2 regions of the Rhodococcus sp. no. 34 genome follow, and region 1 is predicted to be linked to the other one. Evidence: riboswitches for the same ligand, from Rfam matches in the RefSeq annotation. Region 1 holds a riboswitch; the other holds the start of a gene.
The links. Region 1 has a riboswitch for cobalamin ahead of metE (5-methyltetrahydropteroyltriglutamate--homocysteine S-methyltransferase). Riboswitches for the same ligand answer to the same signal wherever they lie in the genome.
Positions count from the first base shown of each region.

Region 2: linked by a shared signal. The riboswitch ahead of ACYP01_RS09145 (ABC transporter substrate-binding protein) and the one ahead of metE (5-methyltetrahydropteroyltriglutamate--homocysteine S-methyltransferase) in region 1 are both predicted to bind cobalamin.

Region 1 is NZ_BAAILK010000012.1:329,721-334,518, forward strand. Features, by position in the region: gene ACYP01_RS02435 (sensor histidine kinase) at 1-716, shown strand, start outside; gene ACYP01_RS02440 (response regulator transcription factor) at 713-1,342, shown strand; gene ACYP01_RS02445 (helix-turn-helix domain-containing protein) at 1,562-1,999, shown strand; cobalamin riboswitch at 2,081-2,305, shown strand; gene metE (5-methyltetrahydropteroyltriglutamate--homocysteine S-methyltransferase) at 2,465-4,729, shown strand; gene ACYP01_RS02455 (ABC transporter substrate-binding protein) at 4,788-4,798, opposite strand, start outside.
Region 2 is NZ_BAAILK010000026.1:6,419-11,216, reverse strand. Features, by position in the region: gene ACYP01_RS09160 (ABC transporter ATP-binding protein) at 1-272, opposite strand, end outside; gene ACYP01_RS09155 (FecCD family ABC transporter permease) at 269-1,309, opposite strand; gene ACYP01_RS09150 (class I SAM-dependent methyltransferase) at 1,306-2,058, opposite strand; gene ACYP01_RS09145 (ABC transporter substrate-binding protein) at 2,059-3,072, opposite strand; cobalamin riboswitch at 3,131-3,311, opposite strand; gene ACYP01_RS09140 (siderophore-interacting protein) at 3,353-4,210, opposite strand; gene ACYP01_RS09135 (SDR family NAD(P)-dependent oxidoreductase) at 4,692-4,798, shown strand, end outside.

The DNA.
Region 1 (4,798 bases):
TGGAGATAGTCAGCCTCTCGTCCGGATGGGGAAACTACTCCGGACTCTCACTCGGAGTCTGCGCGGCCGCGTTCGCGACCTGGGGAATCATGTCCCTGATCAGCCGCAACTTCGCCATACTCCATGAACGCGAAGAGCAGGAGCAGCGGGCAATCATGGAGGAGCGAACGAGGATGGCGCGCGATCTGCACGACATCCTCGGGCACTCGCTGACCGTCATCACGATCAAAGCCGAACTGGCCAATCGCCTACTCGATGTCGATATCGAACGTGCGCGCAACGAACTCGACGACCTCGAAAGACTTTCGCGTGACGCGTTGGCAGACGTGCGCTCGGCCGTCGAAGGATTTCGTGGGATTTCTCTTCCCGTCGAGATAGCCCGAGCGCGAGAGGCATTGCGTGCGGCTGGTATCGAGGACGAGGTGCCGAGCAGTACCGACATGGTTCCCACGCGTCTTCGGGAACTCTTTGCATGGACGATCCGTGAGGGCGTCACCAACGTCGTTCGACACAGCGGTGCGACCCACTGCCGGATCACGGTCGACGAAAATAGTGCGTCGGTCGTCGACGACGGACGAGGGGCCGAGTCGACGTCTTCCGGAAACGGTCTGATCGGATTGCGCGAGCGCGCCGGAGCGTCGGGCGCACGAGTGATCATCACTCATCCCCAGCCGCAGGGGTTTGCACTTCAGGTAGTCGAACAGGAGACAGAGTGAACAGCCAGGGCGATCGAGCAACCATACGGCTGCTCTTGGCGGACGATCAGGCGCTCGTGCGAGGAGCTTTGGCCGCGCTGCTCGATCTGGAATCCGACCTGTCCGTGGTGGCCGAGGTCGGTCGCGGCGACGAGGTGGTGTCCGCCGTTCTCGAACACCGCCCGGACGTCGCGCTTCTGGACGTCGAGATGCCCGGCATGGACGGAATCGCCGCGACGGCGGCCCTTCGCGAGGCAGCACCCGACACCCGAGTCCTGATCGTCACCACGTTCGGACGTCCCGGATTTCTTCGCAAAGCCCTGCACGCCGGGGCCGGCGGGTTCGTCGTCAAGGACACCCCCGCCAGGCAGCTGGCCGACGCAGTCAGGCGTGTCCACGCCGGACTGCGCGTCGTCGATCCCACCCTTGCGGCCGACAGCCTCGTCAGCGGCGAGTCGCCTCTGACGGAGCGTGAGACCCAAGTACTGCGCGCCGCTCACGACGGCGCACCCGTGGCAGCCATCGCAGGGGCGCTCTTTTTGTCCGCAGGGACGGTTCGAAATCATCTGTCATCCGCGATGGGTAAGACGGGTGCGTCGACGCGCGCGGAAGCCGTCAGAATCGCCGAGTCGAACGGCTGGCTCTGATCCGCGCGTCTGGAATCGCCTTCCCCGGCAAATAGTTCGCCGTTCGATTCGTGATGGCAATTTGTCCAGATCACTCAAAGTAGGGACCTTCTACCCTAGGGATTTTCCCTGCAAACGACTGCTTCGCGAGAATCCGAAACAGCTAATCGTTCGATACCTGGCTATGATGCAGTTAATTGAATCGACGGAGCCTGTGCGTAGCGGGGGAAGGGACGTCTCATGTCGAACCAGTTCAACGAACGCTTGAACTCGCTGTTCGAGACTGCCGACTTTCACGTCACCAACGCGATGGTCGTTCGCGGCATGACCGAGTTCGGCTGCCGTATCTCCACGCCGTACCTGTCGCAACTGCGCACCGGCGTCCGAACCAATCCGTCACCCGAAGTGGTTGCCGCCCTCGCCCACTTCTTCAACGTCCATCCGGACTACTTCTACGCCCCGTCCGATCACACTCCGCCCGCGATCTCAGGTGGCGAGGCAGACCTCTCCCTCCTCGAACAGCTGCACAACGTGCGCCTGCGGAACCTCACCTCCCGTGTCGTCGACCTCTCACCGTCTTCACAGGATCTGCTTGTCGAAATGGCGGAGAATCTACGTTCCTCCGAAAATCTTCCGCGCGTACCACCGGACTCGAATTCCTACATGTCACGCGCATAGCGCCCTTCGCCGACTCTCCTTGACTGCTCAGGGAGGGTTGGCCTTATGCTGGTCGATGCAGCTGGTTCGCCCGGCACGGTCATGAGGAGCCCCGAAGACCGGTCCCGGCGTCGAAGCTCCGTCAGCGCAAGCTGTCGGGGTGAGAGGGAACCCGGTGAAAATCCGGGACTGTCCCGCAGCGGTAAGCAGGAACGACCGCCGTTCATGTGCACTGGGCATCCGCCTGGGAAGCGACGGCCAGTAGGTTCGATCCAACTCGATCGAGTGCCCGCGAGTCCGAAGACCTGCCGACTGTGTCGGGCACGCCGTGCCCGACGGTCCACCGCCTCGTGGAATGGGCGTGTAGATCTCCATCGGACCTCGTGTGCGGTGCGGGCAGTGCTGCCCGCTGAAACTCGGGGTCTCGTGAGGTATACCCGTCTGCCGGCAGTGGCCATCAATGCATTGGCAATCTGGAGAAACTCCGTGACAACAACATTCACTTCGACCGTGCTGGGCTCACCGCGCATCGGTCCTCATCGAGAACTCAAGCGGGCAACCGAAAGCTACTGGGCAGGGCGCATCGACGCCGACGCCCTGCAGGCTGTCGCCCGTGACCTCCGTCGGCAGGGCTTGGCCGACCTCCGTGACCTGGGCCTCGACTCCGTCCCGGTCAATACCTTCTCCTTCTACGACCAGATGCTCGACACCGCAGTTCTTCTCGGCGCGCTGCCCGACCGCGTCGCGTCGGTCGCCGATCCGTTGGACCGCTACTTTGCCGCTGCCCGTGGGACGGACACCATCGCGCCGCTCGAAATGACGAAGTGGTTCGACACCAACTACCACTACCTGGTGCCGGAGATCTCGCCGTCCACCACGTTCGCACTCGACCCGTCCAAGGTCTTGTCCGAACTGGCAGAAGCACTTTCCGACGGCATTGCAGCCCGCCCGGTCGTCATCGGACCGGTCACCTTCCTGCTGCTCTCGAAGGCTGTCGGCACTGACGAGCCGCTGCTCTCGCGACTCGACGAACTACTCCCCCTCTACGCGGATCTACTCGGTCGGCTCGCGAAGGCCGGTGCGAGCTGGGTTCAGCTCGACGAACCGGCCCTCGTGGGCGATCGCACCGACGAGGAAATCGAAGCGGCACGCGCTGCGTACGAACAGCTTTCAGCGCTGTCCGAGCGGCCGTCGATCCTGTTGGCGTCGTACTTCGGTTCGCTGCGTGAGGCGCTGCCCGCGCTTGCGTCCACCGGCGTCGAAGGATTTGCCGTCGACCTGGTGGCCGGTCAGGATTCGATCGGCTCCGTCCCCGAACTCGCCCGCAAACTGGTCGTCGCCGGTGTGGTCGACGGACGAAACATCTGGCGGTCGGATCTGGATTCGGCACTGAGCACGTTAGGTGCTCTGTTGGGCAGCGTGGATACTCTTGCCGTCTCCACATCGTGCTCCCTGCTGCACGTTCCGTACACTCTCGCCGCAGAAGCCGATGTCGACAAGGCCCTGCGCTCGTGGCTCGCGTTCGGCACCGAGAAGGTCAAGGAAGTAGTTACTCTCGCAACCGCTCTCACACAGGGCCGAGAGTCGGTGGAGGACGAGTTCGCTCTGGCACGAGCGGCCGCGTCGACCCGCAAGGACGATCGCAGACTCAATGATGCGAGTGTTCGGGGACGCCTGGCCGCCGTGCTGAACTCGGCGACCGGTCGCGCGCCCGCCGCCGAACGTCGCGCTGCCCAGGACGAACTGCTTTCTCTGCCGCCGCTGCCCACGACGACAATCGGTTCGTACCCGCAAACCTCGAAGATCCGCATCGCTCGCGCAGCACTGCGCAAGGGCGAGATCGACGAAGCCGAGTACGTCAACCGTATGCGCGCCGAAATTGCCGAAGTTGTTGCGCTCCAGGAAAAGCTGGACCTGGACGTTCTTGTTCACGGTGAGCCGGAACGCAACGACATGGTCCAGTACTTCGCGGAGCAGTTGGACGGATTCTTCGCCACCGCCAACGGTTGGGTCCAGTCGTACGGCACCCGCTGCGTGCGTCCGCCGATTCTGTACGGCGACGTCTCCCGCCCGAAACAGATGACCGTCGACTGGATCATGTACGCGCAGTCGCTGACCGACAAGCCGGTCAAGGGCATGCTCACCGGACCCGTCACCATTCTGGCCTGGTCGTTCGTCCGCGACGACCAACCCCTCGCCGACTCGGCAAATCAAGTCGCACTGGCCATTCGAGACGAGACCGTCGACCTGCAGGCCGCCGGAATCGGAATCATCCAGGTTGACGAACCGGCTCTACGAGAACTACTCCCACTGCGTGCCGAGGATCAGCGCGCCTACCTGGACTGGTCGGTCGGCGCCTTCCGGTTGGCTACCTCGGGCGTCGCGGATTCCACCGCGATCCACACGCACCTGTGCTACTCCGAGTTCGGAGCGGTGATCGGCGCCATCGCCGGCCTCGACGCGGACGTCACGTCCATCGAGGCGGCGCGCTCACACATGGAGGTCCTCGACGATCTCAGTTCGGTCGGGTTCGACCTCGGCGTCGGGCCGGGTGTCTACGACATCCACTCGCCGCGGGTGCCGAGCGTCGACGAGATTGCCGAATCCCTGCGTGAGGCACTCAAAGCTGTTCCTGTCGAGCGGTTGTGGGTCAACCCGGACTGCGGTTTGAAGACCCGCGGTTCCGTCGAGGTCGAGGCGTCACTGCGTAACCTCGTCGAAGCCGCGAAGTTGGTACGAGCGGAGCTTTAGGGGCAAAGCCCCGGTGCGCCTTTTTGGTAGTGGGCACTACCAAAAAGGCGCACGGGGGTCAGCTCAACC
Region 2 (4,798 bases), on a different contig from region 1:
AGATCGATCTCGGTGTTGCTGTGCTGATCAACGGTCGCGATCCGACGCGCGATGTCGCGGCGTTTCCAGTCGGACAACGGGGTTCGGTCCAGGGTCACGACACCGGATGTCGGACGATTGTGCCCGGCAAGCAGTTTCAGCAGCGTCGATTTCCCCGAACCGTTGGGGCCGAGAAGCCCCACCGTACTTCCGGTTGTAGGCGAGACGTCGAGGTCGTCGACTATGAGCGCCCCGCCGACCCGCCAACTGACGCCGGTAGCTTCGAGTGTCATGGCCTGGCCTTCCGTCTCCAGAGGATGACGGCAAACGCAGGCACACCGACCAGCGCGGTCACCACACCGGCCGGGAGTTCCTGCGGCGCAATGGCTGTGCGTGCCACAGCGTCGACCCAGACAAGGAAGATGGAGCCGATCAGTGCGGACGCGGGCAGGAGTCGGCGGTGGTTCGAACCGACGAGAGCCCGCGCCGCGTGCGGGAGGACCAGGCCCACGAAGCCGATGGCGCCTGCGACGCTCACGATCACTGCGGTCATCAAGGCTGTTGCCAACAACAGGGTCACACGCACCCGCCACACGTTCACCCCCAGCGACGACGCCGCGTCCTCGCCGAAGGCAAAGGCGTCGAGTGCGCGGGAGTGAGTCAGACAGACCACGAGGCCGACTGCGACCACCGCAGCGCAGAGTGCGACGTCGAGCCAGTCGGCGCCGCCGAGTGAGCCCAGGAGCCAGAACATCACGCCGCGGGTCTGCTCGGGATCGGCCGAGGTGATGACGATGAACGAGGTGAGCGCGGAGAACAGTTGGGTCGCGGCGACACCGGCCAGGATCACCCGATCCGGCGTGCCGCCGGCCGCATGGGCGAGCAGCAACACAAGGGCGAAGGAGATCACCGCGCCGATGAAGGCGCCGCTCGACAAGCCGATCACTCCCGACCCGACTCCGAGGATCACGATCAGTACGGCACCGGTCGAGGCGCCGGACGAGATACCGAGGACAAACGGATCGGCCAGCGGATTGCGAAGCAGCGACTGCATGATCGCACCGCACAACCCGAGACCGGCACCGCAGAGCGCGGCGAGCAGGGTACGCGGCAGACGGAGGTCCCAGACGATGCCGTCACGGATAGGGGTGACGTCCGCCGCGGTACCGCCGAGATGGCCGACGACGATCGAAGCCACCTCACCGACCGACAGACCGGCCGGCCCCAACGTGATTGCCACGGCAGCCGATCCGGCCAGCGTGACAACACCGATCATCCACAGCAGGGTGACGGTCGTCGGGTTGTCACGCAGCCGAACTCTTGTCGTCATCTCACGCCGTAGACCACGTAGTCGTCGAACAGTTGCCAGACCGTCCCCGACTCCCGAAAACCTGCTTGCGCGAGCGCCGCCAACTGGAAGTCGACGGCTGTGGGCGCGGTGGCGTCACGTCCGGCGAATCTACGCTCACGCTCGTCGGTCAGTGCCCCGATGCCGTGAGTGGCCCGCAGCTCGTCCCACCAGCTGTCCCACTCGGGAGCGCCCGCAGCAAAGGCGGAGCGTTGCGTCTGCTCGTCGTGAGCGTTCGCCCATCGGCTTATGACGGGGGATCGGCCGTCGAAGCGAAAGTGATCACCATTGAGCAGAACGCCGGCAGGGCTCAGCAGTTCGCGGCACTGCCGATACACCTCGACGAGCTTCTGCGGTTGCAACCAGTGCAGCGCGGTTGTCGACACTATCGCCTGAACCGGCGCAGCCACCGAATTCGGCCAATCGGCTCCCGCCAGGTCTGCGTCGATCAGCTGCAGTCGGTCACCGAAACGCGTCGACGACTGGCGGGCGAGCTCCAGCAGCATCGGGTCGTAATCGATCCCCACAACGCTCGCATGCTCGAACTTTTCGAGAATCCGGGCGCTCAGTGAACCCGGCCCGCAGGCCAGGTCGACAACCGTGAACGGGGCGTGCGCGTGCTGCAATTCGAGGACGTCGAGAATCACGTCGAAGCGCTTCTCACGGTCGGCGATGTATGCCGCCTGCTGGTCGTCCCACCGACGCACCAGTTCACAGATCTCCGCGGACATCTAGACCACACCCAACTGGCGCAGCCCGTCGGAGAGCTGTTCGATGCCACCGACATTGCGGATCGAGGGATCCATCGTCGTTCCTTCGAGGATGATGTAACGCTTGTTCTTCACTGCGGTGAGCTTGCTGGCGACCGGGTCCGATTCGAGGAACGCGATCTTGTCTGCGGCACTGTCGCCGTCTCCACCGCGGTCGAGATCTGCGAGCACCAGCACGGTCGGGTCTCGATCGAGGACACTCTCCCAACCGATTTCGGGCCAGTACTGCTTGTTGTCGTCGAAGGCGTTCTTCGCACCCACCGCGTCGGTCATGATTCCCGGTGCACCGCAGCACCCGGCGAAGTACGGAGTCTTCGTGGCTGCGTACCACCACGCCAGCGTCACGTTCTCAGCTCCCAGTGCCGCCGTGGCGGTGGCCGCGCGATCCTTCAAATTCTCGGTGAGGTCGACACCTTTGTCCTTGACATCGAACAGTGTTGCCACGTCGTCGATTTCGTCGTACAAGTCGTCGAGCGTGAGGGCCTTGCTCTGCTCGGCATCCTGACCGGTGCACTCGCTGGGTGACTGATATGTCGCGACACCGAGGTCGGTGAACTTGATCCGGTCGGCGATGCCCTCCGAGGTGAACGTGTAGTTGAACGTCGTGTAGACCATGTCCGGTTCGCGTTCGAGGACACTTTCGAATGACGGGAACTCGGTGTCGAACGCCTGGACCTGACCACGCGCCTCGCGCAGTTCTGGGAGGACATCGTCATCGCTCATGGCGTACCCGGCCATCCGGTCCTGCACTCCCAGTGCGAACAGCATCTCTGCTGCAGGTTGATTTACCGCGATTGCCCGTTCGATCGGTCGCTCCACCGTGACGTCTCGGCCACAGTTCTGGACTGTCACGCGCGATTGTTCGGAAGAGTTGGATTGTCGGGCAGCACTGTCGTCGGAGGAGCAGGCAACCAACGACGCGCTCAACAGGGCAGCGACGGCGGCGGCGGGTAGGCGAAGTCTGGACAGACGCATGGAATCTCGTTCTCGCAGGGGCTCGTTCGCGGAGCCCGTTACCGTGTGAACAGGCGCCTGTTGACCCCTGCTGCCAGCCGGTATTCGGACTCGAGATCGCCCCACCCGAGCGCCTTCCCAGATTCTCATCCAGTGGCGTAAGCCCGGGCGGTCACCCTCACCGCTGCGCGTCAGTTCCGGATTCACACCGGATTCCCTGACCCCCTGTGTGGAGGTCCGCTGGCACAGAGGAACTTATCACCGCAGTGCACCGCCGGTCAGGTCGGCTGGTGTGAGGCAATCAGATCTCGATGGCCAGGTCGTCGATGTCGGTGAGGGTTCCGCCGTCGGCGAGGATGCGCTCGTAGTTCTCGCGTCGACGGAGGTCGATTTCGGTGTTGCTGACGCCCTCCTTCCAATATCCGAATATCGCGACGTCGTTTTTGTCGAGTCCGACGGTCGATCGAAAGTGCTTCCGGATTGCGCGCATCTCGTTGCGTTCACCGGCGCCCCACACGACGTAGCTCGCGGGATTGGCGAGCTCGCGTGCTCCTACCGCCAGTGGGCCGTCGGGCTCGGCCGGATCTGCGCTCACGCGGTGAAGCTCCAGGCCGGGGAGGGCGGGCAGTTCGGCGAAGACGACCTCGTCATCTGTTGTGACCCAGCCGATTCCGACGACGTCGGTAGGTAACTGCTCGATGATCGAGTGCAATGCGGGTATTGCGGTGCCGTCCAGAAAAAGTGCGATACGTCGACCAGGAACATCAGGGATCAAGAAGTGTGGCCGCGGACCGGTGAGGCCGAAGGTGTCACCGACGGCCAACGTTGCTGCCCACCTCATCATCGGACTGGTCTGTCCGTGCAGGACCACATCGACGACGATCGATCCGCTCGCTGAATCGTAGGAACGCACCGTGTACACGCGCGAAGCGTCGTCGAAGGCCGGCCCGAGATTCATGCGTACGGTCACATTCGGGCGTGACCAGGTCGGATCGTCGGTCGACTCCGTCAAACGAGCCGTGATCCGCAGCAGGTGATCGCTCGGTCGCTCCATCGCTTCGACGATCGCGAGAACGTCGTTGAGTCCGCGATTGTGGTCAGCGGTCCTTAGGACGGTCGTCGGGGGAGTTGTTGTGCGCGAGGCGTCTGCATGTGTCATCGACTGTGCTCCTGGATCGGGTTTTCGGGATGCCGCCAGGTTAGTGCTGCCTAAGTCGAGCGAGTTGTCCAGAAGTGACATCTGATTACCTGAATGATTCGGGTCTCGAAACGACGCGGTTGAGCGAGTGGTGCCGGCGCTGCTACCGTGCCTGTGATGTCCATACGCCGCTGTTCTCTCGCTTCCGGCCGTGCACTGCGCACGGCCCGATTCGGCGTAGCGACTTTCCGACGTGGGCGTAAGGCGATCGACCGCCGCCCGTCCGGTCTTGTCTGGATCGAAAGAGCCTTGGCCGCACCGGCCGGATCCGTCTGACATTCGCCACTTCGGCGAGCATTGCCTCGCCGAGATTTCGCAGTGCCACACCTGTTGCAGTGCTGCGCATTTCCCGTACCTGAAGTTTCTCGCGGGTGAGTTGTGAGTGTCGGCGCCACCGAGCCTGGAATGCCAGCCAACTCGTTTTCGTGAAAGGTACACAGCAATGAATCGTTTCGAAGGTCGTCGTATTCTCGTCACCGGCGCAGGATCTGGAATCGGGCAGGCCACCGCGCTGCGGTTGCTCGCCGAAGGTGGCCGCGTGGTCGCTGC